DNA from 3 places in the Rhizobium sp. AP16 genome. Region 2 is predicted to be linked to each of the others. Evidence: predicted binding sites of a transcription regulator. Region 2 holds the regulator's gene; each other region holds the start of a gene.
The links. Region 2 encodes LexA, which represses DNA repair genes until DNA is damaged. Its sites were predicted from a motif close to TGTTCNNNNTGTGTTCNG; they were not measured.
Positions count from the first base shown of each region.

Region 1: uvrA (excinuclease ABC subunit UvrA) is a predicted target of LexA. The motif match lies at 5,582-5,599, and genes of this name have one in related genera.
Region 3: PMI03_RS24260 (PA0069 family radical SAM protein) is a predicted target of LexA. The motif match lies at 3,729-3,746, and genes of this name have one in related genera.

Region 1 covers NZ_AJVM01000065.1:606-10,276, reverse strand. Annotated here, with positions in the region: gene PMI03_RS18120 (TetR/AcrR family transcriptional regulator) at 84-728, shown strand; gene PMI03_RS18115 (DoxX family protein) at 721-1,080, shown strand; gene gyrA (DNA gyrase subunit A) at 1,179-3,983, opposite strand; gene PMI03_RS18105 (MarC family protein) at 4,210-4,842, shown strand; gene PMI03_RS18100 (single-stranded DNA-binding protein) at 4,912-5,460, opposite strand; gene uvrA (excinuclease ABC subunit UvrA) at 5,720-8,641, shown strand; gene PMI03_RS18090 (DUF72 domain-containing protein) at 8,672-9,478, shown strand; partial or broken gene PMI03_RS18085 (NAD(P)H-hydrate dehydratase) at 9,485-9,671, opposite strand, start outside.
Region 2 covers NZ_AJVM01000027.1:33,560-43,230, reverse strand. Annotated here, with positions in the region: gene pdhA (pyruvate dehydrogenase (acetyl-transferring) E1 component subunit alpha) at 1-16, opposite strand, end outside; gene PMI03_RS12100 (septum formation initiator family protein) at 174-485, opposite strand; gene eno (phosphopyruvate hydratase) at 728-2,002, opposite strand; gene kdsA (3-deoxy-8-phosphooctulonate synthase) at 2,153-2,992, opposite strand; gene PMI03_RS12085 (VOC family protein) at 2,989-3,876, opposite strand; gene lexA (transcriptional repressor LexA) at 4,281-5,003, shown strand; gene PMI03_RS12075 (ComEC/Rec2 family competence protein) at 4,984-7,443, opposite strand; gene gltA (citrate synthase) at 7,727-9,016, shown strand; gene lpxB (lipid-A-disaccharide synthase) at 9,046-9,671, opposite strand, start outside.
Region 3 covers NZ_AJVM01000073.1:1,261-10,931, forward strand. Annotated here, with positions in the region: gene PMI03_RS24235 (tetratricopeptide repeat protein) at 1-1,050, shown strand, start outside; gene PMI03_RS24240 (4-(cytidine 5'-diphospho)-2-C-methyl-D-erythritol kinase) at 1,059-1,973, shown strand; gene moaB (molybdenum cofactor biosynthesis protein B) at 1,973-2,527, shown strand; gene PMI03_RS24250 (hypothetical protein) at 2,571-2,885, opposite strand; gene PMI03_RS24255 (glycosyltransferase family 2 protein) at 3,068-3,586, opposite strand; gene PMI03_RS24260 (PA0069 family radical SAM protein) at 3,817-4,974, shown strand; gene PMI03_RS24265 (ribonuclease HII) at 5,079-5,735, shown strand; gene PMI03_RS24270 (phosphotransferase enzyme family protein) at 5,742-6,500, opposite strand; gene PMI03_RS24275 (F0F1 ATP synthase subunit B) at 6,640-7,131, opposite strand; gene PMI03_RS24280 (F0F1 ATP synthase subunit B) at 7,134-7,727, opposite strand; gene PMI03_RS24285 (F0F1 ATP synthase subunit C) at 7,810-8,037, opposite strand; gene PMI03_RS24290 (F0F1 ATP synthase subunit A) at 8,106-8,858, opposite strand; gene PMI03_RS24295 (AtpZ/AtpI family protein) at 8,938-9,282, opposite strand; gene PMI03_RS24300 (cell wall hydrolase) at 9,597-9,671, opposite strand, start outside.

The sequences.
Region 1 (9,671 bases), on a different contig from region 2:
CGCCTCCGACACATCCTGGCAAATCTTGTGTCGCCAAATGGTATGGTATAGTACCATACCATTATTCATCGAAAGAGGCTTATATGGAGACCCATAGGACAGAGCGCGGGGCAGACCGAGTTAAGCAACTCGTGGAAAGTGCAGCGGAATTGTTCCTTGAGCAGGGATATGATGCCGTTTCCATCGACATGGTGATATCCCGCTCCGGTGGTTCACGACGCAATGTCTACGATCATTTCGGCGGCAAGGAAGGGCTTTTCATCGAAGCGGTCACACGGCTTTGCGCCGACATTTCCGCTCCGCTCGAACTGCTTGAAATCCCCAAAACCGGAGAGTTCGACACGGCACTCACATCCTTCGCCTGCAGTGTTCTTGGCATCGTGCTTCAACCACAAGCGCTCGCATTGCATCGCCTGATGGCATCCAAAGGCCATCAATTCCCAAGGCTCGCCCAGGCAATCTGGTTCGGAGGCCCGGAGAATGCCACGCGCATTCTGGCAAGCTGGATCGAACCCAAGCAAACGGATGGCCAGTTTCGGGCAGACATCTCTGCGTTTGATTTGGCCGAGCAGTTCCTGAGCATGCTGGTGATGGCGCCACAATTGCGCGGCCTCGTGGGGATTGATCGCAAACCGCCAGATAAGGCAGCAATCGAGCGCTTGAGCGAAGCGGCCGTTAAAACATTTCTACAGGGTGCCATAACAAGCGAGGCTAAAGACCGTGGGTAAATTCAAATGGAGCCTGATACTTCCGTGGATCGTGGGAATTTTCTTCGTGGCGGGAGGATTGGGCAATATCTTTGCATCCAATACCATTCTCGATGATTACCAGCGCTGGGGCTATCCCGGATGGTTTCATTACGTGACTGGCATAGTCGAGCTGGCTGCCGCCGCCCTCATCCTTTTGCGCCCCACTCGCCTTCTCGGCCTAGCGCTCGCCGCCACCATCATGCTCTCAGCGATTGCGACCGTGCTGGGACACGGTGAATATTCACATGCCATTGCTCCCGCGACCGTATTAGGCTTGGTGCTGCTGACAGGCTGGACCACCTGGCGGACAGGTCTTGCCGCCTCTCGATAGGGCGTGTTGCATTCCAAGATCTATACCGATGCTTTCGAACGGACAAAAACGGCCGCCCAAAGGCGGCCGTTTTCCATTAAACTCATTAAAATCGAGAGCTATTCCTCGCTGGTACCTTCGGCCTCGCCTGCAGGCACCTCGGCCTCTCCATTCGGCACACCATCCTCAGCATCTGCCTCGACGGCGTCATCATCACCTTCCGGCTCGCTGATGCGCTCGACCGAAACGACCTTCTCGTCCTTGGCGGTCGAGAAGATGGTGACGCCCTTGGTGGCGCGGCTGGCGATACGAATGCCGCCGACCGGAACACGGATCAGCTGACCGCCATCCGAGACCAGCATGATCTGGTTGCTGTCCTCAACCGGGAAGGCGGCGACCAGTTCGCCGATTTCGGCAGTCTTCGACGTGTCGGTGGCGCGGATACCCTTGCCGCCACGGCCGGAGATACGGAAATCGTAGGAAGACGAACGCTTGCCAAAGCCCTTTTCCGAAACCGTCAGCACGAATTGCTCCAGTGCCTTCAGTTCTTCATAGCGCTCGTCGCTCAGCTGTCCCTCTTCGGTGACTTCCTCGCCGACCAGCGCAATTTCCTCTTCCTCGCCCGTGGTCGAGCGACGCTCGCTGGTCGAGCGCTTGAGATAGGCAGCGCGCTCCCAGGGCTCGGCATCCACATGGTTGACGATGGTCATCGAAATGATGCTGTCGCCCGACGCCAGCGAAATACCGCGAACGCCGATGGAATTGCGGCCGGCGAAGACGCGCACGTCCGAGACCTGGAAGCGGATGCACTGTCCGAGCGCCGTCGTCAGCAGCACATCGTCATGCTCGGTGCAGGTCTCGACGGAGAGGATTTCGTCGCCCTCTTCCTCGAGCTTCATGGCGATCTTGCCGTTGCGGTTCACCTGTACGAAGTCCGACAGCTTGTTGCGGCGCACGGTGCCGCGCGTCGTCGAGAACATGACGTCGAGATTGTCCCAGCTCGTCTCGTCCTCGGGCAGCGGCATGATCGTGGTGATGCGTTCGCCGGGCTCAAGCGGCAGCATATTGATCAAGGCCTTGCCACGCGATGTCGGCGTGCCGATCGGCAGGCGCCAGACCTTCTCCTTATAGACGATGCCGCGCGACGAGAAGAACAGTACCGGCGTATGCGTATTGAGAACGAATAGCCGGGTAACGAAATCTTCGTCGCGCGTCGTCATTCCGGAGCGACCCTTGCCGCCGCGGCGCTGGGCGCGGTAGGTGGTGAGCGGCACGCGCTTGATGTAGCCGAGATGCGAAACGGTGACGACCATGTCCTCGCGGGCAATCAGATCCTCATCGTCCATCTCGAGACCGCCATCGACGATCTCGGTGCGGCGCGGCGTTCCGAACTCGTCGCGAACGGCAATAAGCTCTTCTTTTACAATGGTTTGGATGCGGACACGCGACGAGAGGATATCGAGATAATCCTTGATCTCAGCGCCGATCTTGTTGAGCTCGTCGCCGATTTCGTCACGGCCGAGTGCCGTCAGGCGAGCAAGACGCAGCTCGAGAATGGCGCGCGCCTGCTCCTCCGAAAGATTGTAGGTGCCGTCTTCGTTGATGCGGTGACGCGGATCGTCGATTAGCCGGATAAGGGATTCGACATCTTCCGCGGGCCAGCGGCGAGTCATCAACTCCTCACGCGCCGACTGCGGATCGGGAGCGCGGCGGATAACGCGGATGACTTCGTCGATATTGGCGACGGCGATGGCGAGACCGACCAAGACGTGGGCGCGTTCGCGCGCCTTGCGCAGCAGGTACTTGGTGCGGCGGCTGACGACATCTTCGCGGAAGGACACGAAGGCGCGCAGCATGTCGAGCAGGGTCAACTGTTCGGGCTTGCCGCCATTCAGAGCCACCACGTTGGCGCCGAAAGACGTCTGCAGCGGCGTATAGCGGTAAAGCTGGTTCAGGATGACGTCGGCATTAGCGTCGCGCTTCAGCTCGACAACGACGCGGTAGCCCTGGCGGTCGGATTCGTCGCGCAGATCGGAGATGCCTTCGATGCGCTTTTCGCGCACCAGTTCGGCCATCTTCTCGATCATCGTTGCCTTGTTCACCTGATAGGGAATTTCAGTGATGATGATCTGCTCGCGGTCGCCGCGCATCGGCTCGATCGCAGCGACGCCGCGCATGACGATGGAGCCGCGCCCGGTCTCATAGGCCGAGCGGATACCGGCGCGGCCGAGGATCTTGGCGCCTGTCGGGAAGTCCGGACCCGGAATGATCTGCATGATCTCCGGCAGTTCGATCGCCGGATTGTCGATCAACGCGATACAGCCATCGATCACTTCGGACAGGTTATGCGGCGGAATATTGGTCGCCATGCCCACAGCGATACCGCCGGAACCGTTGACGAGCAGGTTGGGGAACTTTGCCGGTACGACAACGGGCTCGCTCAGCGTGCCGTCATAGTTGTCGCGGAAATCGACGGTTTCCTTGTCGAGATCGTCGAGCAGCGAATGCGCCACCTTCTGCAGGCGGCATTCCGTGTAACGTTCGGCCGCCGGCGGATCGCCATCGACGGAACCGAAATTGCCCTGCCCGTCAATCAACGGCAGGCGAAGAGACCAGGGCTGCGCCATGCGGGCGAGCGCATCGTAAATCGCCAGGTTACCGTGCGGATGGTATTTACCCATCACGTCACCGGTTACGCGGGCGCACTTCACATATTTCTTGTTCCAGTCGATCCCGAGTTCCGACATACCATAGAGGATGCGTCGATGAACGGGCTTGAGACCATCGCGAACATCGGGAAGCGCGCGGCTGACGATCACGCTCATCGCGTAATCGAGGTACGACCGCTGCATTTCCTCCATGATGGAAATTGGCTCGATGCCTGGCGGGAGCTTCCCGCCGCCGGGTGGTGTTTGCTCAGTCAAAACAGATCACGATCTCTTTTAGAATCACTGCGAAATTTATAGCCGAAAGGCCCTGCGAGCGCCAATTTTGGCGGGTGCTTTTGAACAGGCTTTTGCCCTCTTAACCCGCTAAATCGAACATTTCCGTGGCAGCACGTCCCGGATTGGCCGCATTGCGCTTTGCGAAAGCCCATTCCTCGCATATCAATGGATCAACAACCATAGAAAACAAATGGCTGGGGAACATATGGCGAGCGCGGACACGCTAATCAATGCCTTCACGACGCTGCTTGTCACGGTCGATCCGCCAGGTCTCGCTCCGCTTTTCATCGGCCTCACGGCGGGCATGAACCGGGCCGAACGCAAGCAGGTGGCCTTGCGCGGATCCCTGATCGCCTTCTTCATCCTGGCTGCCTTCGCTTTGTTCGGCGCCAGCGTGCTCGGCATCCTCGGCATCTCTATCGGCGCCTTCCGCATTGCCGGCGGCCTGCTGCTCTTCTGGATCGCCTTCGAGATGGTATTCGAGAAGCGGCAGGACCGGAAGGAGAAGACGACCGAGGTCGCGATCACCAAGGATCACATCCACAATATCGCGGTCTTCCCCCTCGCCTTGCCATTGATCGCCGGCCCCGGGGCCATTTCGGCAACCATTCTGCTTGCCGGTTCGCTGCAGACCACGTTTGATCGGGCACAGCTGATCGGCGTCATCGCCGTCAATCTCGGGCTCGTCTTCGCGGCGCTCGCAATCTCCGACAGGCTCGACCGCATGCTGGGGGCAACCGGCCGCGCCATCCTGACCCGCCTGCTCGGCGTCATCCTCGCCGCACTTGCCGCCCAGTTCGTCGTGGACGGCGTTCAGTCCGCCCTCACGCTTACATAGAAAAAGCCCACCGGGAAAGGCGGGCCGTTCAGTACAATTCGATATAAGCTGTCGATCAGAGCCGCTCGATCAAAACGGGATATCGTCGTCCAGGTCGCGCGAGAAGTTGCTGCCGCCACCGCTGCTTGCGGGAGCGCCACGGCTTGCACCAGCGCTGCGGCCTCCGCCGGATGACGGTGCGGGCTGGCCATAGTCGTCACCGCCGTAATCACCGCCACCAAAATCACCACCGCCGCCGCCACGATTACCGCCGCCACCGCCTTCACCGCGACCGTCCAGCATGGTCAGCGTCGAATTGAAGCCCTGCAGCACGATTTCGGTCGAATACTTGTCCTGGCCGTTCTGATCCTGCCACTTGCGGGTCTGAAGCGCGCCTTCGATATAAACCTTGGCGCCCTTCTTCAGATATTGTTCGGCAACCTTGCAGAGACCTTCGTTGAAGATCACCACGCGGTGCCACTCGGTCTTTTCCTTGCGCTCGCCGGAATTGCGATCACGCCAGGTTTCCGATGTCGCGATGTTGAGATTGGCGATCGGACGGCCATCCTGCGTACGGCGAATTTCAGGATCCGCCCCGAGATTTCCAACCAGAATTACCTTGTTCACACTACCGGCCATGACACCACCCTACTTGCCGCCCATCGACGGCTCTGAAATTTTATCCGCGCACCTTAGACCATTGCCGCCATCAGGTGCTATTTAAGCAACCATCCAAGGGAGCTTCATCCACAAGGAATTTTGTTCTTTCTTTGTTCTATTTTATCCCTATGATCCTGTCAACCGAATCGAAAACCTGGCGCTGCCCTTCATTTCAGCCTCGACTCACGGCCCGGCATCACTAAATAAAGGCAGACATCAAGGGACCAAGCGGACGACGATGAGTGAACTGAAGACTATATCCATACGTGGCGCACGCGAGCACAATCTCAAGGGCATCGATCTCGACCTTCCGCGCAACAAGCTGATCGTCATGACCGGCCTTTCGGGCTCGGGCAAGTCCTCGCTCGCCTTCGACACGATCTATGCCGAGGGGCAGCGTCGCTATGTCGAGAGCCTGTCGGCCTATGCGCGGCAATTTCTGGAGATGATGCAGAAGCCTGACGTCGACCAGATCGATGGCCTGTCGCCGGCGATTTCGATCGAGCAGAAGACCACGTCGCGCAATCCGCGCTCGACGGTCGGCACCGTCACCGAAATCTACGACTATATGCGCCTGCTGTTTGCCCGCGTCGGCGTGCCTTATTCGCCGGCCACCGGCCTGCCGATCGAGAGCCAGACGGTCAGCCAGATGGTCGACCGCGTGCTCGCCTACGAGGAAGGCACCCGGCTTTATATCCTGGCGCCGCTCGTGCGCGGCCGGAAGGGCGAATATAAGAAGGAACTGGCGGAGCTCATGAAAAAGGGCTTCCAGCGCGTCAAGGTCGACGGGCAGTTCTACGAGATCGCCGATGCACCGACGCTGGACAAGAAGTACAAGCACGATATCGACGTCGTGGTCGACCGTATCGTCGTCCGACCCGACGTCTCGGCCCGCCTGGCGGACAGCTTCGAAACATCGCTGCGGCTCGCCGATGGCCTTGCCATTGCGGAATTTGCCGATAAGCCGCTGCCGCCGGAGGAGACTTCTGCCGGTGGGTCGGCCAACAAGTCGCTGAACGAAACGCATGAACGCGTGCTGTTTTCGGAAAAATTCGCCTGCCCGGTCTCCGGTTTCACCATTTCGGAAATCGAGCCGCGCCTGTTCTCGTTCAATAATCCCTTCGGCGCCTGTCCGTCCTGCGATGGCCTCGGCTCGCTGAAGAAGATCGATCCCGCGTTGATCGTACCCGAACCAGAACGGACACTACGCGACGGCGCGATCTCTCCCTGGGCCAAATCGACCTCGCCCTATTACAATCAGACGCTGGAAGCGCTCGGCAAGCATTACGGCTTCAAGCTCGGCAGCCGCTGGAGCGACCTGCCGGATACGGCGAAAGACGTGATCCTCAACGGTACCGAGGATAAGATCGAGTTCCATTACGCCGACGGCGCCCGTTCCTATACGACGCACAAGAATTTCGAAGGCATCGTGCCGAACCTCGAGCGGCGCTGGAAGGAAACGGATTCCGCCTGGGCGCGTGAGGAGATCGAGCGCTTCATGTCGGCCGCCCCCTGCCCGGCCTGCAACGGCTATCGCCTGAAGCCGGAAGCGCTGGCGGTCAAGATCAACAAGCTGCACATCAGCCAGGTCGCGGAAATGTCGATCCGGATTGCCCGCGACTGGTTCGAGCTGCTGCCGGAGACCTTCACCGACAAGCAGAACGAGATTGCCGTCCGCATTCTCAAGGAGATCCGCGATCGCCTGCGCTTCCTCAACGACGTCGGCCTCGAATATCTGAGCCTGTCGCGCAATTCCGGCACGCTGTCCGGCGGCGAAAGCCAGCGTATTCGCCTGGCCTCGCAGATCGGCTCGGGCCTCACCGGCGTGCTCTATGTCCTCGACGAACCCTCGATCGGCCTGCATCAGCGCGACAATGCCCGTCTGCTGGAAACGCTGAAGCACCTGCGCGACATCGGCAATACGGTGATCGTCGTCGAACATGACGAGGATGCAATCATGACGGCGGATGACGTGGTCGATATCGGCCCCGCCGCCGGCATACATGGCGGCCAGGTGGTGGCGCATGGCACGCCGCAGGAGATCATGGCAAACCCGAAGTCGCTGACCGGGAAATATCTCTCCGGCGAACTCGGCGTGCCGGTTCCCGACGAGCGCCGCAAGGTCAAGAAGGGTAAGGAGATCAAGGTCGTCGGCGCCAGGGGTAACAACCTCAAGGACGTCACTGCTGCGATCCCGCTCGGCGTCTTTACCGCCGTCACCGGCGTTTCCGGCGGCGGCAAGTCCACCTTCCTGATCGAGACGCTCTATAAGTCGGCCGCACGCCGCGTCATGGGCGCGCGCGAAATCCCGGCCGAACATGACCGGATCGATGGCTTCGAGCATATCGACAAGGTGATCGACATCGACCAGTCGCCGATCGGCCGCACGCCGCGCTCGAACCCGGCGACCTATACCGGCGCCTTCACGCCGATCCGCGACTGGTTCGCCGGCCTGCCGGAAGCGAAGGCGCGGGGCTACCAGCCAGGTCGCTTCTCGTTCAACGTCAAAGGTGGCCGCTGCGAGGCCTGCCAGGGTGACGGCGTCATCAAGATCGAGATGCACTTCCTGCCCGACGTCTACGTCACCTGCGACGTCTGCCACGGCAAGCGCTACAACAGGGAGACGCTGGATGTCACTTTCAAGACCAAGTCGATCGCCGATGTGCTCGACATGACCGTTGAGGAAGGCGTCGATTTCTTCGCGGCTGTTCCCGCCGTGCGCGACAAGCTGCAATCGCTGAAGGATGTCGGCCTCGGCTATATCAAGGTCGGCCAGCAGGCCAATACGCTTTCGGGTGGCGAGGCGCAGCGCGTCAAGCTAGCCAAGGAACTGTCGAAGCGATCGACGGGCCGCACGCTTTATATTCTCGACGAACCGACCACCGGTCTGCATTTCCATGACGTCGCCAAGCTTCTGGAAATGCTGCACGAACTGGTCAACCAAGGCAATTCAGTCGTCGTCATCGAGCACAATCTCGAAGTCATCAAGACGGCCGACTGGATCCTCGACTTCGGTCCTGAAGGTGGTGACGGCGGCGGCGAGATCGTTGCAACGGGCACGCCGGAGATGATCGTCAAGGAGAAGCGGTCCTATACGGGACAGTTTCTCAAGGAATTGCTGGAGCGGCGGCCGATAAAAAAAGTCGTAGCGGCGGAGTGATCTAGCCGCGCCCAATCAATGGAGGAGAGAATGACCAAAACCGGCACGATCCGAACCGGCATTGGCGGCTGGACGTTTGAGCCGTGGCGGGGGACATTCTATCCCGACACGCTCAAGCAGAAGGACGAGCTCAATTTCGCCAGTCGCCAGCTGAAGGTGATCGAGGTCAACGGCACCTATTACAGCACACAAAAGCCGGAGGTTTTTGCCAAGTGGGCGGCCGACGTGCCGGATGGTTTCATCTTCTCGCTGAAAGCGACGCGTTTCGTCACCAATCGGCGCGTGCTTGCCGAGGCGGGTGAGTCGATGCAGCGCTTTCTCACATCCGGCATCAGTGAGCTGGGTGACCATCTCGGGCCGCTGCTCTGGCAGTTTGCGCCAACGAAGAAGTTCGACCCGGATGATTTCGAGGCGTTCCTGAAGCTGCTGCCGGGCAAGCAAGACGGTCTGGCGCTCCAGCATGTCGTCGAGGTCCGGCATGACTCGTTCAAGGTGCCGGAATTCGTCGCCCTGCTTGCAAAATACAATATCGCGCCGGTTTGCGCCGAGCATTTCGAATATCCGATGATCGCCGATGTGACCGCCGATTTCGTCTATGCCCGCCTGCAGAAGGGCTCCGACGACATCAAGACCTGCTATCCGCCGAAGGACTTGAAGGCCTGGGCGAAGCGGCTGGAGACCTGGGCAGAGGGCAAAATCCCCGATGATCTGCCGTTGATCGACGGGGACCGCAAGGTCAAGGTCGAGCCGCGCGACGTCTTCGCCTTCATGATCCATGAGGGCAAGGTCAATGCGCCTCATGGCGCGATCGCGCTGCAGGAAGAAGTGGCGAAATAACGCCCCTCAAACGGGCGTGACGTGCGCAACGAGATCTTCCGCCGTCAGTCCTTTTCCGGCGCGCTGCCCAGCGACGCCATGCAGCCAGACACCGGCGGCGGCGGCCTCGAAGGCTGGCGCACCCTGTGCCATCAGTCCACCGATGATGCCGGCGAGCACGTCGCCGGAGCCGGCGGTGGCAAGCCATGGCGGG
Region 2 (9,671 bases):
ATTTGCGTGGCGCCATTCAACCCTCCCTGTGTGAGTAGCCTCGTTTTATAGTGTGGCGTAACATAGGGAAGATTGTCCGCCACAGCAATGCTATAATTGCATGGCTCATATTCATCGTAAGTCATTGTTATAACTTCGAAAAACTTAATTAACCTGAATTCGGTTAATTGCGGCTATTTGTTGAAAATGACGATCTCGTCAGCCCGAGAATAAGTCAGCTGATAGCGCGCATACTGATCAAGCATATCCTTGTCCAGCGAGCCATCGCTCAGCAGCGCCACGGCCTTTTCGAGGTGCTCGCGCTTGGCAACGAGATCGGCAAGCTCCTTGCCGCGATCGATCCGACGCTGCTCGAAAACCTCGGTGGCCTTCAGACCGTAATCGCCATGAATACAGTGATAGCCGAAATAGCTGACAAAGGCGATCGTGATGGCGGGAAGGACGAAACGACCGAATCTTCTCTTCTTATGATATCTTGTCCACATACTCGCCTGCTCGAAACGCCCTACGGAGTATGATCCCGAACCTTTGATCCGCGCAGCGAAAATGCGAAGCGGTTTCCGGATAAGATCATGCCAAATCAAACATCTATGACGACTCTAGCCGGTAGAGATTAACCATCCGTTGACTCTAACGTTCCCACAACAAAAAACCGCGCCCGAAGGCGCGGTTCAAGACATCATGGGCTTTCAAGGTGGCCCGGATCATTGTCCGAGCTCAAGCCTAATTAGCCACGAAGAATGGAGCTGCCGGCATATTTTGCCTGCGGGCCAAGGCCTTCTTCGATGCGGATCAGCTGGTTGTACTTGGCAAGACGATCGGAGCGCGACAACGAGCCGGTCTTGATCTGACCGCAGTTGGTGGCAACTGCGAGATCGGCGATGGTCGAGTCTTCGGTTTCGCCGGAACGGTGCGACATGACGGCCGTGTAGTTGGCCTTGTGCGCGGTTTCGACAGCGTCGAGCGTTTCCGTCAGCGTGCCGATCTGGTTGACCTTGACGAGGATCGAGTTGGCAACACCCATACGGATGCCGTCGCGCAGACGAGCCGAATTGGTGACGAACAGATCGTCGCCGACGAGCTGCGTCTTCTTGCCGATCAGATCGGTGAGCGCCTTCCAGCCTTCCCAATCGTCTTCAGCCATGCCGTCTTCGATCGAAACGATCGGGTACTTGGCAGCGAGTTCGGCAAGATATTCAGCCATGGCGCCGGGTTCCAGCGTGCGGCCTTCGCCTTCCAGCACGTATTTTCCGTCCTTGAAGAACTCGGTCGAAGCGCAATCGAGGCCAAGAGCAACCTCTTCGCCTGGCTTGTAGCCGGCCTTTTCGATCGACTTCATGATGAAGTCGAGGGCAGCAGGAGCGCTGGAGAGACCAGGTGCAAAGCCGCCTTCGTCACCGACATTGGTGTTGTGGCCCTGAGACGCCAGTTCCTTCTTGAGGACGTGGAAGATTTCCGAGCCAATACGCACGGCGTCGCGGAAGGTGTCTGCGCCGATCGGCAGGATCATGAATTCCTGGAAATCGATCGGATTGTCGGCATGGGCGCCGCCGTTGATGATGTTCATCATCGGAACCGGCAGCAGACGGGCGTGAGCGCCGCCGACATAGCGGTAGAGCGGCAGGTTTGCGCTCTGGGCGGCAGCCTTGGCAACGGCAAGCGATACACCGAGAATGGCGTTGGCGCCGATGCGCGACTTGTTCGGCGTGCCGTCAAGCTCGATCATGATGTCGTCGATCTGGATCTGGTTTTCAGCGTCCATGCCGCCGATCGCGTCGAAAATCTCGGTATTGACGGCTTCGACGGCCTTTTCGACACCCTTGCCGTGATAGCGCTTGCCGCCGTCACGAAGCTCGACGGCTTCATGCGCGCCGGTCGAGGCACCCGACGGAACCGCTGCGCGGCCCAAGCTGCCATCTTCGAGGTAGACATCGACTTCAACAGTCGGATTGCCACGGCTGTCGAGAATCTCGCGGGCGATAATGTCGGTGATTGCGGTCATGATAGCTTCCTGCTCGCTGGGTTATAAATCGATTGAAATCGTCTTAATCGAAGTCGCGGAAATTACAATGCCGCTCCGCACCTCGATCTGGCGCTCCAACAGGCCGCGTATAGCAAGTTCATGTCAGCCTGTTGAATGCCGCTTAAAGTCTCAAGCCTTGGCGATGGCGTCGAAGGCCAGCAGCTTTTCCAGAAGCTGCGGCATGTCCTTCAGATAGACCATGTTTGGACCATCGGACGGTGCGTTGTCCGGATCTTCATGCGTCTCGACGAAAACGCCGGCAACGCCGACGGCGACGGCGGCGCGTGCCAGCGTCTCGACGAATCGGCGGTCGCCGCCGGTCGAACCGCCCTGCCCGCCCGGCTGCTGCACGGAATGAGTCGCATCGAAAATCACCGGCGCGCCCATGGCCGCCATGATCGGCAGCGAACGCATGTCGGAGACCAGCGTGTTGTAGCCGAAGGAGGCGCCACGCTCGCAGAGCATGATATTCGGATTGCCGCTGTCGTTCAGCTTGGCCAGCACGTTCTTCATGTCCCAGGGCGCCAGGAACTGACCCTTCTTGACGTTGACGACGCGGCCGGTCTTGGCAGCGGCAACGAGAAGGTCGGTCTGGCGCGACAGGAAGGCCGGGATCTGCAGGATGTCTACCGTCTTGGCAACGACAGCGCACTGCTCCTCGGTGTGAATGTCGGACAGGACCGGAAAGCCATATTCCTTCTTCAGATCGGCAAAGACTTCCATGGCCTTTTCCAGGCCGATGCCGCGCTTGCCGGAGAGCGACGTACGGTTCGCCTTGTCATAGGAAGACTTGTAGACAAGGCCGATGCCGAGCTTACCGCAGAGCTCCTTCAGAACGCCGGCAACCATGAAGGCATGATCGCGGCTTTCCATCTGGCAAGGGCCGGCAATCAGCGACAGCTTGGCGGTGTTGGAAAACAGAACCTTGGATGCGCCCTCGCCGACGATCACTTCGGAATTGGTGCTCATGCTATCTCCTCGAAGGCGAACAACGCGCCCTGTCCAGGGGCGGGCTTTGCCAGAATACGATTGTTCTTACGCGTGTATGTGACGCCGTTAGCAGCCAAATGCGACGATGTCACGGAAAGATCGCGTGTCTTGAAAAGGATTGCGCGCGCCCGAAGGCCGGGATCGACCGTTGGTACCGGAAAATCGTAAAAGGCTTCCATGCCTTGCGGGGTCAAGACCTCGATCCTGGCGTTCGCCGTCTCGATCGTCAGCCCAAAGGAATGCTCCGATATCTTTGATCCGTCGGCAATCCGTTCAAAGAAGCCCCGGAACACGGCCGGCTTCGGCGTCGACAGGGCGACCCGCGCAATGCCGGTCACACCATTGGCATGCCGCTCCAGGGCGCTGCGATCAGCCGGCAAAGGGTTGATGCGCTGGGCGCAGAAAGCATAGAAATCCGGCGAGCGCAGATCGGCCGCGAAAGCGAGACGGAAGCCGGCGATCGTTTCAGAGCCATCCGGCATACGCATCGGCCGTTCGAAATTCAGCATGCGCCCGGCCGACATGGCGTTGGCCAGGAATCGCTTGTCATCGGCGGCGGCATCCTTCGTGCCGAGAACGATGGCCGAAAACCCTTCCTCGCCGATACGAAAACGATAGGCCTGGTCGCGAGCGACGAAAACATTGCCTTCCTCGATGCTCCTTTCGTATTGCTCCTGCGACGCGACGCCCAGGGGCTCCAGATAGGTCTTGTCGGAAAAGAACACGCAGGCATTCTCGGTGCCGAAGGGATGGCGGGCATCGGCAGCGACGGTAAAACCGAGCTTGCCCAGCCGCTCCCGCGCCATGGCAATATTGACCGTCGGCAGAACGAGATGATCCAGCGGATGCGGCGATGAAACCATGGTTTCCCCCTTGGTGCATGCCGCAGGTTTGCGCTCTTCCGACGCTCAATTCAAGATGAAAACGCAGTGTTTAAAACCAGCCAGATCGCAAATGGGAGGGCGCGTTGTCGAATGCTTTGCAACTGCGCGGAAGCCGGAATTGCTCCGGGTTTCAGTGATCATGCAAAGATAGCCGGCTCCTATTCCCGCAGAATCGCTCTTGGTCGATTTCCGCATATGTTTCATTGATCAGCGCTGAAATACTCCGCGGTTTCGCTCACTCGGGACTTGTTATGTTCTCCTTTATTTAATGCGCCGGCAAAACATTCATCGAAAATTAGGGACTTGCGGAACACATATGGAACATATAGTGTCCGTTCTGGATTTGTTTCACGACACCTTCACGATTCTGGGGTTCAAATACGATGTTGACACGCAAGCAGCAGGAACTGCTTCTCTTCATTCACGAACGGATGAAGGAGTCCGGCGTTCCACCTTCTTTCGATGAAATGAAGGATGCGCTGGACCTTGCGTCCAAGTCGGGCATTCATCGCTTGATCACCGCTTTGGAAGAGCGCGGTTTCATCCGCCGTCTGCCGAATCGGGCTCGAGCGCTTGAGGTCATCAAGCTGCCGGAAGCCTATAGTCCGAGCCTGCAGCCGCGCCGCGGCTTCTCGCCAAGCGTCATCGAGGGCAGCCTGGGCAAGCCCCAGCCCGTACAGCCCCCCGCCCCCGCCAAGCCGGCGAACGACGAGAACAACAGCGCCGTTTCCGTGCCGGTCATGGGCCGCATTGCTGCCGGTGTTCCGATCTCGGCCATTCAGAACAACACCCACGATATCACCGTCCCCGCCGACATGCTTGGCTCCGGCGAGCATTACGCGCTCGAGGTCAAGGGCGACTCGATGATCGATGCCGGTATCTTCGATGGCGACACTGTCATCATCCGCAACAGCACCACCGCCAATCCCGGCGATATTGTCGTCGCCCTGGTCGACGATGAGGAAGCAACATTGAAGCGCTTCCGCCGCAAGGGCGCCTCGATCGCACTCGAAGCGGCTAACCCCGCCTATGAGACCCGCATTTTTGGGCCGGATCGCGTCAAGGTGCAGGGCAAGCTCGTCGGCCTCATCCGCCGCTATCACTGACAGGTGACAGGGGCACAATCGGTGCACCGAATGCGCCCGTTCGCCAATCATAGGCGCGATGCAAATTCCATGGCCGCGCCAGGGTATCAAAAGCGGTCGTGGCGATCGGCCTGTCGGTGCCGAGATCCATTTCGATGGATCCGGACCGCCGGAGATTAGCTCCTGTGAAAAGCATTGCCCCCGAGCGGCAACGATCGAGCCGCAGCCGAACGGGGATGACCACAATATTGCCTGTGTCACAGGCCGGGCCAAGATAGGCGGCATTCTCGATGGTGACGAGTATGTCGCCATTGTCCAGCATCGCGACGCACCATGCCTGCTTCTGACAGACAAAGCCGCCCTGCCCCGCATTGTCCAATGCCGCCTCCATTGACTTACGGACGGCATTCCGTTCCTCAGAGCTCAAACGGCGACGGGTATCCGACTTACTGATTTTGGGTAGCTGGCTGTCGGATGCGAGTATCATCGGCGGTTTTTGGTCCGTCATCGACAATGCTCCTTTCCATTGATCGAAGATGAAACTGGGCGGCTTTTCGCGATTGGTCGCCAAGGCGCCGTCTCGTAGCAGCGCGACCAACGTCCCATCCTCGGAAATCATCAGGTCAGGCTTTCTGACATCCGGGCCGAGCGCGACGGCTGCGACGGAACCGATGATTACGAGCGCACCAGCATGTCGCAGCCGTGTTCGCAGCAATGTCATCAACAGGAAGCCGGCAATAACAGCCGGGAACATCCAGGCCGGCTGTCGTCCAAAAGGAATATCGCCGCCCCAGGCGGCGACCGTCGTGGCGATACCGATGACGAGCTCCAGTCCCTTGCCGGTGACCTGCCAGAATGGAGCATCCAGGCCGAATGGCATCAGCAGCATCGCCGCCATGCCGAATGGCATGACGATGAAGGAGACGATCGGCATGGCCGCGAGATTGGCGGCGAGCCCATATGTCGCCAACCGGTGAAAATGCTCGATCGAGAAAATAGCCGTCGATGCGCCGCCTAGAAACGACGTCGACGCTATGCCGCCGAAAAAGCGCGAGATGAAGAACAACGGCCGCAATATCCGGAAGCGGGAGAAAACGGTTTCCCGATGTCGACGCCGCGTCCAGAGCGTATAACCGGACACCAATGCTAGGGTCGCCGCATAGGACATCTGGAAACTTGGTCCGAGCACTTGCGACGGCGACAGAACGAGAATGATGATCGCCGACAGCGCGACGTTTCGAAGGCTGATGGATGGCCGGTCGAACAGCACGGCAATCAGCATGATTGCCATCATGATGAAAGCGCGTTCGGCCGAAACGCCGAAACCGGAAATGAGGTAATAGGCGGTCACCGTCACCAGCGCGCCAAAGGCTGCAATCTTCTTTGTCGGCCAAGCCTGCGCAACGCCGAAAAACAGGCTGAGAACATAACGCAGGCCGACATAGAAGATGCCGGCCGACAACGCCATATTCAGGCCTGAAATGGCGATGATGTGCGTAAGGCCCGCAGTCCGCAGTGCTTCGGTCGTTGCCTCGGAAATTGCCCGTCTCTCATCGGTGACAAGGGCCGCGGCAAAGGCGCCGGTATCGCCGGGCAGCGTCCTTCTGATCCGGTCGCCGATGCTGTTGCGCAAACCGGCAAGCCAGATATCCGCCTTGTCGAGAACCGACCCCTCAACGATATCAGCAGCCGATAGCAACAATGTCGGCGTCCCATAGGCGAAGCCATTCGCGCCGATGCCGTTGAAATAGGCGCTGAAGGCAAAGTCGTTCAAGCCTGGCAAGGCAGGTCCTGCCGGCGGCGTCAGCCGCGCCCTGGTCTGGATGAGATCTCCAAGTTCAAAGGGTTGCTGCTGCTTGCGCACGAAGACGGTCACTCGCTCCGGCGGCCTGCGAATGGTCGGGTTTTCCGTTGCGTCGAGGGCGACGACATAACGCCATCGCTCCTTGTCGCTGGACTCACGTCGTTCAACGCGCCCGGTTATCGTGGTCGTCACCGCTGTATCGAGCATCACCGTCGATGCGCGCCAAGCCTCTAATTGTGCCAAAGCCATCCCGAAACACACCAGCATGCCGGCCAGAAGAAGGTGCCGGAGCCTCGGCCCGGTGTCACGCTTGAGAAAGAAACCGACCGCGAAAATGATGAGAGCGGCAAAGACAGCTTGCGGCGGCGGATCGGCGCCAGCGGTAAACCAGAAAATTGCTCCGATACCGATATAGACCGGCACAAGCAGGATCCCGCGGCCATAATCCGCCTCTTCTTCGATCAAACGGGAAAGGCCGATTCTGATGCGGCCAGCCGCGAGCAGAAGACGTACTGCAGGGGTGGCTTGATCCTGTGTTCGTACCGGCGGCGCTACTCCGACAAGAGCAGGAGTCGTCGCAAAGCCGCTGTTGCGATCAGCCACAACAGCGGGATTCAGGCCGTTCGACTGCCGATCCGGTGCCTCTAAATTAGGCATGCGCCCCCGCGCCCTACGCAAAACTACAGCTATAACGAGATATTTGCCGTCACCAGCTGGTGAATTCAACCGAAATCACGCGTGTGGCGGATAAATCACCTTAGCCGGCACGCGAGCGAGGCAATTTCATCTACCGCAGTGCCCAAAAGTTGATACCGCAATGCACAAATAGCTGTAAGGATAACTTGGCATTAGGCTCTGGATCATATAGCTAATCCCTAGTCGCTTAACCTTTTGGCGCTTTTTATGGCGTCAACCCCCCGCCAAATCTTGGAGGATCAGCATGACGGAACAAAGCGCGAAACTAACTTGGGGCGAAAAGACGGTGGATCTGCCGGTAAAATCGGGAACCATCGGCCCAAGTGTCATTGATATTGGTGCCCTTTATAAGAACACCTCCACTTTCACCTACGATCCTGGCTTCACCTCGACCGCGTCGTGCGAGTCCAGCATCACCTATATTGATGGCGACGAAGGCGTTCTGCTGCATCGCGGTTATCCGATCGACCAGCTGGCCGAACACGGCGATTTCCTCGAAGTCTGCTACCTGCTTCTCTACGGTGAACTTCCGACCGCTGCCCAGAAGAAGGATTTCGATCATCGCGTGACCATGCACACGATGGTGCATGAGCAGATGAGCCGTTTCTTCACCGGCTTCCGCCGAGACGCGCATCCGATGGCCGTCATGTGCGGCTGCGTCGGCGCTCTGTCGGCCTTCTATCACGACTCGACCGACATCACCGATCCGCACCAGCGCATGGTCGCTAGCCTGCGCATGATCGCCAAGATGCCGACGCTTGCCGCCATGGCCTACAAGTACCATATCGGCCAGCCCTTCGTTTATCCGAAGAACGATCTCGATTATGCGTCGAATTTCCTGCGCATGTGCTTTGCCGTTCCTTGCGAGGAATATGTGGTCAATCCGGTGCTCGCTCGCGCCATGGACCGCATCTTCATCCTGCATGCCGATCACGAGCAGAATGCCTCGACCTCGACGGTCCGCCTCGCCGGCTCCTCCGGCGCCAATCCGTTCGCCTGTATCGCCGCTGGCATTGCCTGCCTCTGGGGCCCCGCCCATGGCGGCGCCAATGAGGCTGCATTGAACATGCTGACGGAAATCGGCTCGGTCGACCGCATTCCGGAATTTATCGCCCGCGCTAAGGACAAGAACGATCCGTTCCGCCTGATGGGCTTCGGCCACCGCGTTTACAAGAACTACGATCCGCGCGCCAAGATCATGCAGAAGACGGCGCACGAGGTTCTCGGCGAACTCGGCATCAAGGACGATCCGTTGCTCGACATCGCGATCGAACTGGAGCGCATCGCGCTGACCGATGAATACTTCATCGAGAAGAAGCTCTATCCGAATGTCGACTTCTATTCCGGCATCACGCTGAAGGCCCTGGGCTTCCCCACGACCATGTTCACCGTGCTCTTCGCGCTTGCTCGTACCGTCGGCTGGATCGCCCAGTGGAACGAGATGATCGAGGACCCACAGCAGCGCATCGGCCGTCCGCGCCAGCTCTACACCGGCGAACCGCCGCGCGAATACGTTCCGGTTTCCAAGCGTTAAGCCAAAAGACAGAACAACAAAAAACCCGGTCAGAAATGGCCGGGTTTTTTGTTGGCTAAAACATCGAGGAGGATCGCCGCCGCCTTCTCGCCGGGCGGCTCTTCCGTCTGCATTCGCTCCCAGACCAGATCGTAGCCCTCCAGCATGGCCGCCCGCTCCAGCGTATCGTTCGACAGGCGTTCCATGTAACGCGCCACTTTGCCGGCCCGCAGCACGTCGTTGAGGAGCTCGGGCACGACGACGTAATCCGCAATCAGGTTCGGCAAAGCGGCCGTCCAGACCTTGATGCGCGACATCACAAACCGGGCAAGCCACTCCGTTTTATATGTCGAGAGGACAGGAACGCCTGCAAGACCCAGCTCCAGGATCACGGTGCCGGAGGCGGCGACAGCCGCATCCGCTTCCGCGAAAGCCTTCCATTTGGCCTCCTGGCCGACAAAGACATCCGGCTTTACGCTCCAGTTTTCAACAAGGGAGCGCACCAATGCTTCCTGCCGTGGGACGGTCGGCAGCAGATAGCGAATGCGATCGTTTCGCCGGCTAAGTTCCATCACTGCCTGCTCGAAAACTGGCATGAGTTGGCGGATTTCCGAGGAACGCGAGCCGGGAAGCAGCAGGATCGTCTTTCCGCTATCGGCGGTGCTCACGGTCCGGA
Region 3 (9,671 bases), on a different contig from region 2:
GACAGCATCAACAAGGGCGAAAAGCCAGAGCAGCAGGTCACCGACGCCACGCAAGGCGCTGCGTCCGTGCTCTTTACCATCGGTGCGGCGCTGAACCGCGACGGCGCCGAAGATGTCGTTTCGCTCTATCTGCAGATCGCCAATACGCTCGATCCCAAGAGCGCCGATACGCTGGTTCTCCTCGGCGGGCTCGCCGAAAAACAGGAGCAGGTCGACCGCGCCATCGCCTTCTACAAAAAGGTGCCCGACAATTCGCCGATGGCCCGCATCTCCGAGCTGCAGCTCGGCCTCGCGCTCGCCCAGGCCGGCAAGGTCGACGATGCGCGCAAGCACCTGAAGGCGCTGATCGATTCCGACCCGAAGGATGTCCGCAGCTACCTGGCCTATGGCAGCGTTCTTTCCGACGCAAAGGACTTCCAGGGCATGGCCGACAATTACGACAAGGCCGTCGATGTCATCGGCCCCGTGCCGAAGCGCAGCGACTGGGCCGTGTTCTTCCAGCGCGGCATCGCCTATGAACGGCTGAAGAAGTGGCCGCAGGCCGAGCCGAACTTCAAGAAGGCGCTGGAGCTGAATCCCGACCAGCCGCAGGTGCTGAACTATCTCGGCTATTCCTGGGTCGACATGAACACCAACCTCGACCAGGGCCTGGACATGATCCGCAAGGCTGTCGATCTGAAGCCGGATGACGGCTACATCGTCGATTCGCTCGGCTGGGCCTATTTCCGCCTCAACCGTTTCGACGATGCGGTGACGGAACTGGAGCGCGCTGCGCAGCTGAAGGCTGGCGACCCCACGATCAACGACCATCTCGGCGACGCCTACTGGCGCGTCAACCGCAAGCTGGAAGCGGTCTATCAGTGGAACCGTGCGCTCGCCTCCAAGCCGGAGGAAGCGGATATTCCGAAGATCAAGGAAAAGGTCGAAAAAGGCCTGCCGGCGCTCGACACCGACCCTAAGACGGTCGACAAGAGCAAGCAGCCGGACCCGGCTCCGCCGCCGGCAACCGACCCCAATACGAATACTCCGCCCATCGATAAGAAATCCTAAGACCACCGATGACCATGATCTTAGCGGCGGGCGATTTCGACCTCACAGAGGAAGCGCCCGCCAAGATCAATCTGGCTCTGCATGTCACCGGCCAGCGGGCCGACGGATATCACCTGCTCGACATGCTGGTGACCTTCACGCAGCATGGTGACCGGCTTGGCTTCCGTGCCAGCGAGCGCGACGAATTCAGCCTTTCCGGACGTTTCTCCCCTCTTCTTGCCGCTGACGCGGATGCCGGCGGCAATCTGGTGCTGAAGGCGCGCGACCTGCTGCGCCGCGCCGCCCATAGTGCCGGGCTGGAAGCGCCACCGATGCATATCCATCTGGAAAAGAACCTGCCGATTGCCTCCGGCATCGGCGGTGGCTCGGCTGACGCGGCGGCGACCCTGCGCGGATTGGCGAGGCTCTGGAATCTTGCCTTGCCCCTGGACACGATGACGGCGCTGGCGCTGAAGCTTGGCGCCGATGTTCCGATGTGCCTTGCCAGCCGGCCGTTGATTGCGCGCGGCATCGGCGAGGCGATCGAATTGTTGCCGGATTTCCCGTCCTTCGCCATGGTCCTCGGCAATCCCCTGGTCGGCGTTTCGACGCCAGAGGTGTTTCGCCACCTTGCCCGCAAGGACAATCCACCTCTCGCACTCACCTCGCAAACGTCGGACGATCATGCGCCATGGATCGCGGCAATCGAAGGGTTGCGCAACGATCTGGAACCGCCGGCGCGGTCGCTCTGCCGCGAAATCGCCACGCTGTCGCAGATGATCGCCGACGAAGGAGCGCTTCTGACCCGCATGTCCGGCTCCGGCGCCACCTGTTTCGGCCTGTTTCATGATCTTGAGCAGGCAACTGCGGCGACCGCATCGCTTCACAGGCTGCGGCCGGACTGGTATTTCCAGGCGACGGAAACAATCAAGGGAGATGCATGATGGCTGGCCCAAGCGAAGCGAGACCCTTCATTCCCGTCGGCATCGCGGTGCTGACCGTTTCCGATACGCGCACGCTCGCCGACGATAAATCCGGCGACACGCTGGTCGCCCGCATCGCGGAGGCCGGCCACAGGCTGGCCGCCCGCGCCATCGTCCCTGACGACAAGGAGCGGATCCGCAGCCAGGTGGAAGCCTGGACGCGCGACAAGACCATCGACGTCGTGATCACCACCGGCGGCACCGGCTTTACCGGTCGCGACGTGACGCCCGAGGCGCTGGAGCCGCTGTTCGAAAAGCGGATGGACGGCTTTTCCGAAGTGTTCCATCGCATCTCCTACGACAAGATCGGTACGTCGACGATCCAGTCGCGGGCGACGGCCGGCGTCGCCAATGCCACCTTCATCTTCGTGCTCCCGGGATCACCCGGCGCCTGCAAGGATGCCTGGGACGGGATATTGAAGGCGCAGCTCGACTATCGGCACATGCCCTGCAATTTCGTGGAAATCATGCCGCGCCTCGACGAACATCTTAAGCGTGGCTCCGCCTCCAACTGAGATTGGCGTTTCGCTGAGATAACGCGGCCGGCCTTCTGGATTGCTATGCCTTCGGCCCGGGAAGAACAGGAATAGAATCCCAATTCTGACCAGTGAGAATGACGCAGCTGCGACCGGAGACATCGGTGATCATCATTGTCCAGCTGCCGCTTTCAGCGGCAAAGATTTCGACGATCGTCTTTGAATCGAGCTGACCGATGGCCGAGGGTTTCTCGGAATAGTGCCCATCAAGGAAAGCGACAATCTCGGCGCGCTTGGCGCAAGCGAGTGTCGCCTGTGCGGCGGCTTGATTGGGGAGAAGGATTGCCGTTGCCAAGACGGCCGTTCCGATAAGGCGGTTGAACATCGTGCGTTCCATGACGCACCTCCTTTCGCCGGAAATCCGGCAGAAGAGGAGAGTTCTGTTGACCTGTTCTGCCGCATACCGGCATCTTCATGGTCGACCGCCCGACGCGACACGCGAAAGGTGCCGCCACGAGAAAATTATGACAGCTATTCCAGTATTTACAAATGGAATCTGGATTGGCGGCAGGGCCAAGCCTACCGCGCCGCGCGCGCGACCCAGGAGGGGATGATCTCGCTCGACAGGCGGCGGCCCTTCTGTCCCTTGGCGAATTCGGCAAGCCTCATGCCTGATTTTGCGACTGCAATGGCCTGGCGCTTGGAGAGAAGCAACCCGAGCTCCAGCGGCGGCGAACTGCGGCCGATGCGCTGCAACAGGGGCCGGCGATAGCCGCGCGACGCCGTAAAGCGGGCCGGCACCTTGTTCAGCGAGACATATTCGGCGATCTCATCGATCCAGCCGGCTTGCGGTCGCGCGCCAGGCTCGACCAGAAGCAGCCACTCGCCCCGCGCCGAGCGCAATATGTCCTTGATATCCCACTGCGAATAAAAACGGCAGCCGGCGGCGTCGGCAACCCGCGAGGTGCCGTCGCGCGAGCCATGATCGAGCACAACGACATCGGAGACGAGCCCTTCGATCGCGCCCACCACCAATGCCGCCAATGTCTGTGCCAGCTCAGGTTCCTGGTCCTGGCATTCGATGATTACCGTCAACATTGCCCATTTATAGAGCGCCGCACAATTTATTGCCAGCGGCTAAGCCGAAAACCAGAGCGTTTAAGAAAAGAATCATATGCAACTTGGAAATTGCCATTCCGGCCTCCGCCCATCTCTCGAATGAGGGTAACTCTCTGCATTTTGTTCTTGCAATGTTCTCGTTTGTCAGATAGGAATTTAATCAGCCTAGACGCGGCATGCAATGTCATAAACCGCCCCCGGAGTTACCGATGAACGAGCAGTCCCTTGCAGGGCAGGCCGCGTTTGCGCCTGCCAATACGGCAGATATTGCCAATGCTTTGATCGCCGACACCGGTCTCAGGGTCGAGATCGACCGCCGGCGTGGCCGTGGCGCCGGGCTGAACCCGAGCGGCCGGTTCGAGCCGCAGCAGCGCGAGACATTCGATGACGGCTGGCAGACGCTTGAAGAGCTACCGCCCTTCAAGACAGAAGTGCAGATTGAAAAGCCGCGCACGGCAATCACCCGCAACGAATCCCCCGATATTCCCTTCGACCGCTCCATCAATCCCTATCGCGGTTGCGAGCATGGCTGCATCTATTGTTTCGCGCGGCCGACGCACGCCTATATGGGCCTGTCGGCGGGGCTCGATTTCGAAGCGAAGCTGTTTGCCAAGCCGGATGCAGCGAAACTGCTGGAACGGGAGCTGGCAAGGCCCGGCTACAAGCCGCGCGTCATCGCCATCGGCACCAATACCGACCCCTATCAGCCGATCGAGAAGGAATGGCGGATCATGCGCCAGATTCTCGAAGTGCTGAACAAGGCGAACCATCCCGTCGCGATCGTCACCAAGTCGGCGCTGGTCATGCGCGATATCGATATCCTGAAGGAAATGGCTGCCAAAAACCTGGTGCGGGTCGGTCTCTCGGTGACGACGCTCGACCGCAAGCTCGCCCGCACCATGGAGCCGCGCGCGGCGACGCCGCAGCGGCGGCTGGAGGCGATCCGGGCGCTCAGCGAGGCTGGCATCCAGACCGCAATCATGGTGGCGCCGATCATCCCTGCCCTCAACGACCATGAGATCGAGCGCATCCTCGATGCCGGCAAGGTGGCCGGCGCCATGGAGGCGAGCTATGTCATCCTGCGCCTGCCGCTGGAGGTCAGCCCGCTGTTTCGCGACTGGCTGCTGCAGCACTATCCGGATCGCTATCGCCACGTCATGTCGCTGATCCGCTCAATGCGCGGCGGCAAGGATTACGACGCCGATTTCGGCAAGCGCATGAAGGGCGCAGGCCCCTATGCCTGGCAGATCAGCCGCCGCTTCGAAATGGCGACCAGGCGGCTGGAACTCACGCGCCGCAATATCGCGCTGCGCGACGACCTGTTCGTGCCGCCGGATGGCAGCGGCGTGCAGCTCTCGCTGCTCTGACCCTTTCCTCGCGGGTTTCCCTGCCCGCTGGAAGAGCCCCCCGGTTCGCCGCCATGATCCACCGGGGGCTTGCAGGAGATCGGGTGGTGTGCGAGCGTTGCCGCATGCCACGCAGACCACCCGATTCTCCCATGCTTTTCGACGAAGGCCCGATCGTTCCGACCTTCGAACTGGAGCTGATTGCCCGACGTGCTGGACATTGGCCCGTTGCCGGTGCCGACGAGGCGGGGCGCGGCCCCCTGGCGGGGCCGGTCGTTGCCGCCGCCGTCATTCTCGATCCCGAACGTATCCCCCAAGGATTGAACGATTCCAAGCAGCTTTCCGCCGCCCGGCGCGAAGCGCTGTTTGCCGAGATCCTGGCGACAGCGACCGTCTCCATCGCCTCATCGAGCGCTGGCCGCATCGATGTCACCGATATCCGCAAGGCGAGCCTCGATGCCATGCGCCGTGCGATCTGCAGCCTTGCCATGCCGGCGAGCTACGTCTTGACGGACGGGCTGGATGTGCCAGCCGGACTTGCCTGCCCCGGAAAGGCCGTCGTCAAGGGCGATGCCCGCTCCTTTTCCATTGCAGCCGCCTCGATCGTCGCCAAGGTGACGCGTGACAGGATGATGGCGCGCGCTGGCATCGTCTTTCCCGCCTACGGTTTTGCCGCCCATGCCGGCTATGGAACGGCTCAGCATCGCGCCGGCATCGAGAAGCACGGCCCCTGCTCGCTGCATCGCATGAGCTTTCGGCCTCTTCGAAGGGATGAGGCCTGACGGCTGTCATCCGACAAGGCCGACGACGATCTTCTCCCGGTTCTCGCTGATATAGCCAATATCGTTTCGGTAAATGCGGTCATGGCCGTCCAGAAGATCGCGGCAGTATTTCTCGACGCCACGCGCCGCTTCGCTTTCCATGAAGCTAACGAGGGCATCCAGCCGTTCGATGATCATGTCAGGCAATGCCAGCCGTTGCGCCATCTCCAAGCCATAAGCGTCGAGGAAAATGCGGGCACGACCAATTTGCGTGTCCAGCCCGCCGAGGCTCTCCGCCGCAATACCGGTGGACAGAGGCGCCCAGCGATAGAGAGCATAGGCAAGATCCCAACCGCGCGGACCGGGATGGGCCGCTTCGAAATCGATGATGCCTGTTACGACGCCCTCATTCAGAACGACATTGTAGGGCGCGAAATCGCCGTGGCAGATGACTTCGATCGGCGCGCGAGGCGATAATTGCCATTGTTGCTGTGCTGCCATCTCCGGCAGAAACAGGGCCGTACAATCGTGATAGCACCGCAACAGGGACGCCGCCGACCGCAAAGCCGTCTCGGATCTCATAGCCTCGCTGTCATCCAGATCGCCGGTCATGCCGGGGAGAAAGCTCACCTTCTCCCAAACGGCGTCGTAACCGGCAGGCATCGGCGCATATGGAAAACCATGTCGATGAAGCGCCGCAAGCAATCCCTGCACGGCCGCCGTCCATGGACGAACGGGCCGGAGGATGAAATCGCCCCTACGAAACGGGCCGTCGCCCTCCTCCATCGTCAGCACCGTCTACTCCCCCGTTACCCCCCGCAATCTAGTTTCGATTGCCAGCCACCGTCAAATGCGGCGCGACAGGACCGCAAAAACAAAAAGCCCCGCTGAAGCGGGGCTCTTTAAACATCGATTGCTTAAACGCTTAGTTCAGCCGGGTCTTCACTTCGCTGACAGCATTGCTGAACAGCTCGGACTGGACCTTGCCGCCGGCCTTCTTGGCGAGCACGGATTCGGCAGCGGCGATGGCCAGATCGACGGCGGCGGAACGAACCGCCTTCATCGCATCGGCTTCCGCCTGCTTGATCTTCTGCTCGGAGAGTGCCGTACGGTTGGCGACGAATTCCTCCGTCTTCTTGCGGGCTTCCGTCGTCAGCATTTCGGCTTCACGCTCGGCAGCAGCGACGATGTTCGCCGCGTCCGCTTCGGCTTCCTTGCGCTTGCGCTGGTATTCGGCCAGCAGATGCTGGGCCTCTTCGCGCAGGCGCTTGGCTTCGGCCAACTCGTTGCGGATCTGATCGGCGCGGTCGTCGAGCGACTTCGCCATCATGCCCGGAACCTTCAGATAGACGACGAGACCGATGAACAGGAGCAGCGCAACGAAAGCAAAGAAAGTTTCGTCAAGAGCAAATGACATGATCAACCCTCCCGCTTGGCGGATGCTTCGGCAACGGCCGAAGCGACATCAGCCTTGCCAGCGACGTTGCCGACGAGCTGCTCGACGACGGCGGAAGCGGTTTCTTCCGCGATCGCGCCGACATCAGCAAAGGCTTTGGTCTTGATTTCACCGATGCGCGCTTCAGCGGTCTTCAGCTTCTGCGAAAGGCTGGCTTCGATCGCCTTGCGGTCTTCCTCAGCCTTGGCCTTGGCCGCATCGCGAGCGGTCGCACCGATCGTATTCGCCTTGGCGCGAGCAGCAGCCAATTCGCTTTCATAGGTCGCGACAGCCGCATCGGCCTCGGACTTCAGGCGCGAAGCTTCCTCGATATCCTGGGCGATACGGTCATGCCGGCTTTCCAGAATGCTACCGACACGCGGAATAACGATCTTCTGCATAGCCAGATAGAAGATGACGAAGGTGATCACCAGCCAAAGCAGCTGTGACGGATAGGTCGTATGGTCAAACGGCGGGAATACGCCTGCGTGATGGCCCTGTTCGGGCGCACCGGTTTCCGTATGCACCGCGCCGGCTGCCGGCGGTGCTTCGTCAGCGTAAGCCGGGGTCACAAACATGCTCACCTCCAGGTGGTCTGCAAATACAAAGAATCACGGCTCGCTGTCTCGCGAACCGTGATCTATTAAACGCCGCTGAATATCAGACGGCGAAGAGCAGGAGGAGAGCGATGAGCAGCGAGAAGATGCCCAGAGCTTCCGTAACGGCGAAACCGAATACCAGACGGCCGAACTGGCTGTCAGCGGCAGACGGATTGCGCAGTGCGCCGGACAAGTAGCTGCCGAAGATATTGCCGAGGCCGAGAGCCGTGCCGGCCATACCAAAGCAAGCCAAACCTGCGCCGATGAACTTTGCTGCTTCCGCGTCCATGTTGAACTCCTTTGAAATGGTTGTTGCGGTGAATGACTGACGCCCTGCAGACGCCAATGTCTTAATCCTTAGTGGCCGCCCGGATGGACCGCGTCGTTGAGGTACATGCAAGTCAGTACCGCAAAGACGTAGGCCTGAAGGAAGGCTACGAGGAACTCGAGACCGGTGAGGGCGACGGTCATAATCAGGGGAAGAATGGCGCCGCCGATACCAAGCGCGCCAAGGGTTCCGAGCGAGGCAACGAAGCCTGCGAACACCTTAAGCGTGATATGGCCAGCGAGCATGTTGGCGAAAAGACGAACGGAGAGCGAAATCGGCCGGGACAGGAAGGAGATGATTTCGATGATCACCACAAGCGGCAGAAGAATGCCGGGAACGCCCTGCGGCACGAAGAGCTTGAGGAAGCCGAAACCGTGCTTGATGAAGCCGTAAAGAATGACCGTCAGGATAACCAGAAGCGCCAGCGCGAAGGTGACGATGATCTGGCTGGTGACGGTGTAGAAATAGGGAACCATGCCGAGCAGGTTGGCCGTCAGCACGAACATGAAGAGCGAGAAGACCAGCGGGAAGAACTTCATCCCCTTGGTTCCCGCCCCTTCTTTCAGCATCGAGGCGATGAACTCGTAGGCCATTTCGGCCACGGACTGCGAGCGGCCCGGAATGACGCTGCGCGCCGAGGTCGCGAAATACAGGAAGCCGGCGGACAGCACTGCCGAAGCAACCATGAACAGCGAAGCATTGGTGAACGAAAAATCAATTCCGCCGATATCGATCGGGATAATCTTGAAGATCAGGAACTGATGGGTAGGACCGTTTGCCACCGCTTGTTCTCTTTCATTTTCCCGCTCGATCGAGCGGATGCCTCTCACCAGGAAACCGCGCCTCAGCGCCGCTTCCGCCTCATTTTTTATCAAGCCCGTGCTTCTCGAGCATGGGTGTCGCCACCTTGCCCGCGGAGCGCAGAACATTCAGCACGCCGGCACAGAATCCGAGAAGCAGCAAAATAATCATGCCCCACGGCGCCGTACCAACAAAACGGTCGAAAACATAGCCCAAAACAGCACCAACGATGATTGCAGCGATAAATTCACTGGAAAGCTTCATCGCCTGGGCATAGCCTTTGCGGCTGACCTCGGCGCGAACCTCCGCGCGTTCATCATCTTTCATCTCGGCACGCTTGCTCGCCAATTCGGCTCCCAAGTGCTCCCGTCGCTCTTCCAGACTTTCGTCGCGGTCGTCCGTCATGGTGATATCCTCCCCCTTTTCGCTGCGCGCAGTCCCATTTCCCCGGTCAACGCGTAAACGAACAGGAGGTTTCCCCACCTTTCGGCCCGTTTTGAAGTCGCGCGCAACATAGTTTTAGGAAAAAGCATAGTCAAGGCGTAGACGTCATCTGTCCAGCCATAAATTAGCCGAATTAAATCATAACCTTAGCGCGAATGTGCGGTACCGGGCGAAATCTGAGCCGAAGAATCCTCTTCAGGCCGTGCATTACCGCGGCTTTTTTGCCTGCCGCCCATCACCTGCGGTGGCGGACGCCCCGCTCCCAGCAACCACCCTCAGCTCCAGCCACCGCCATAGGTGCGATAGAAGATGTGCATGCCGATGCGACCGACCTTCACCATCTCGGCTGC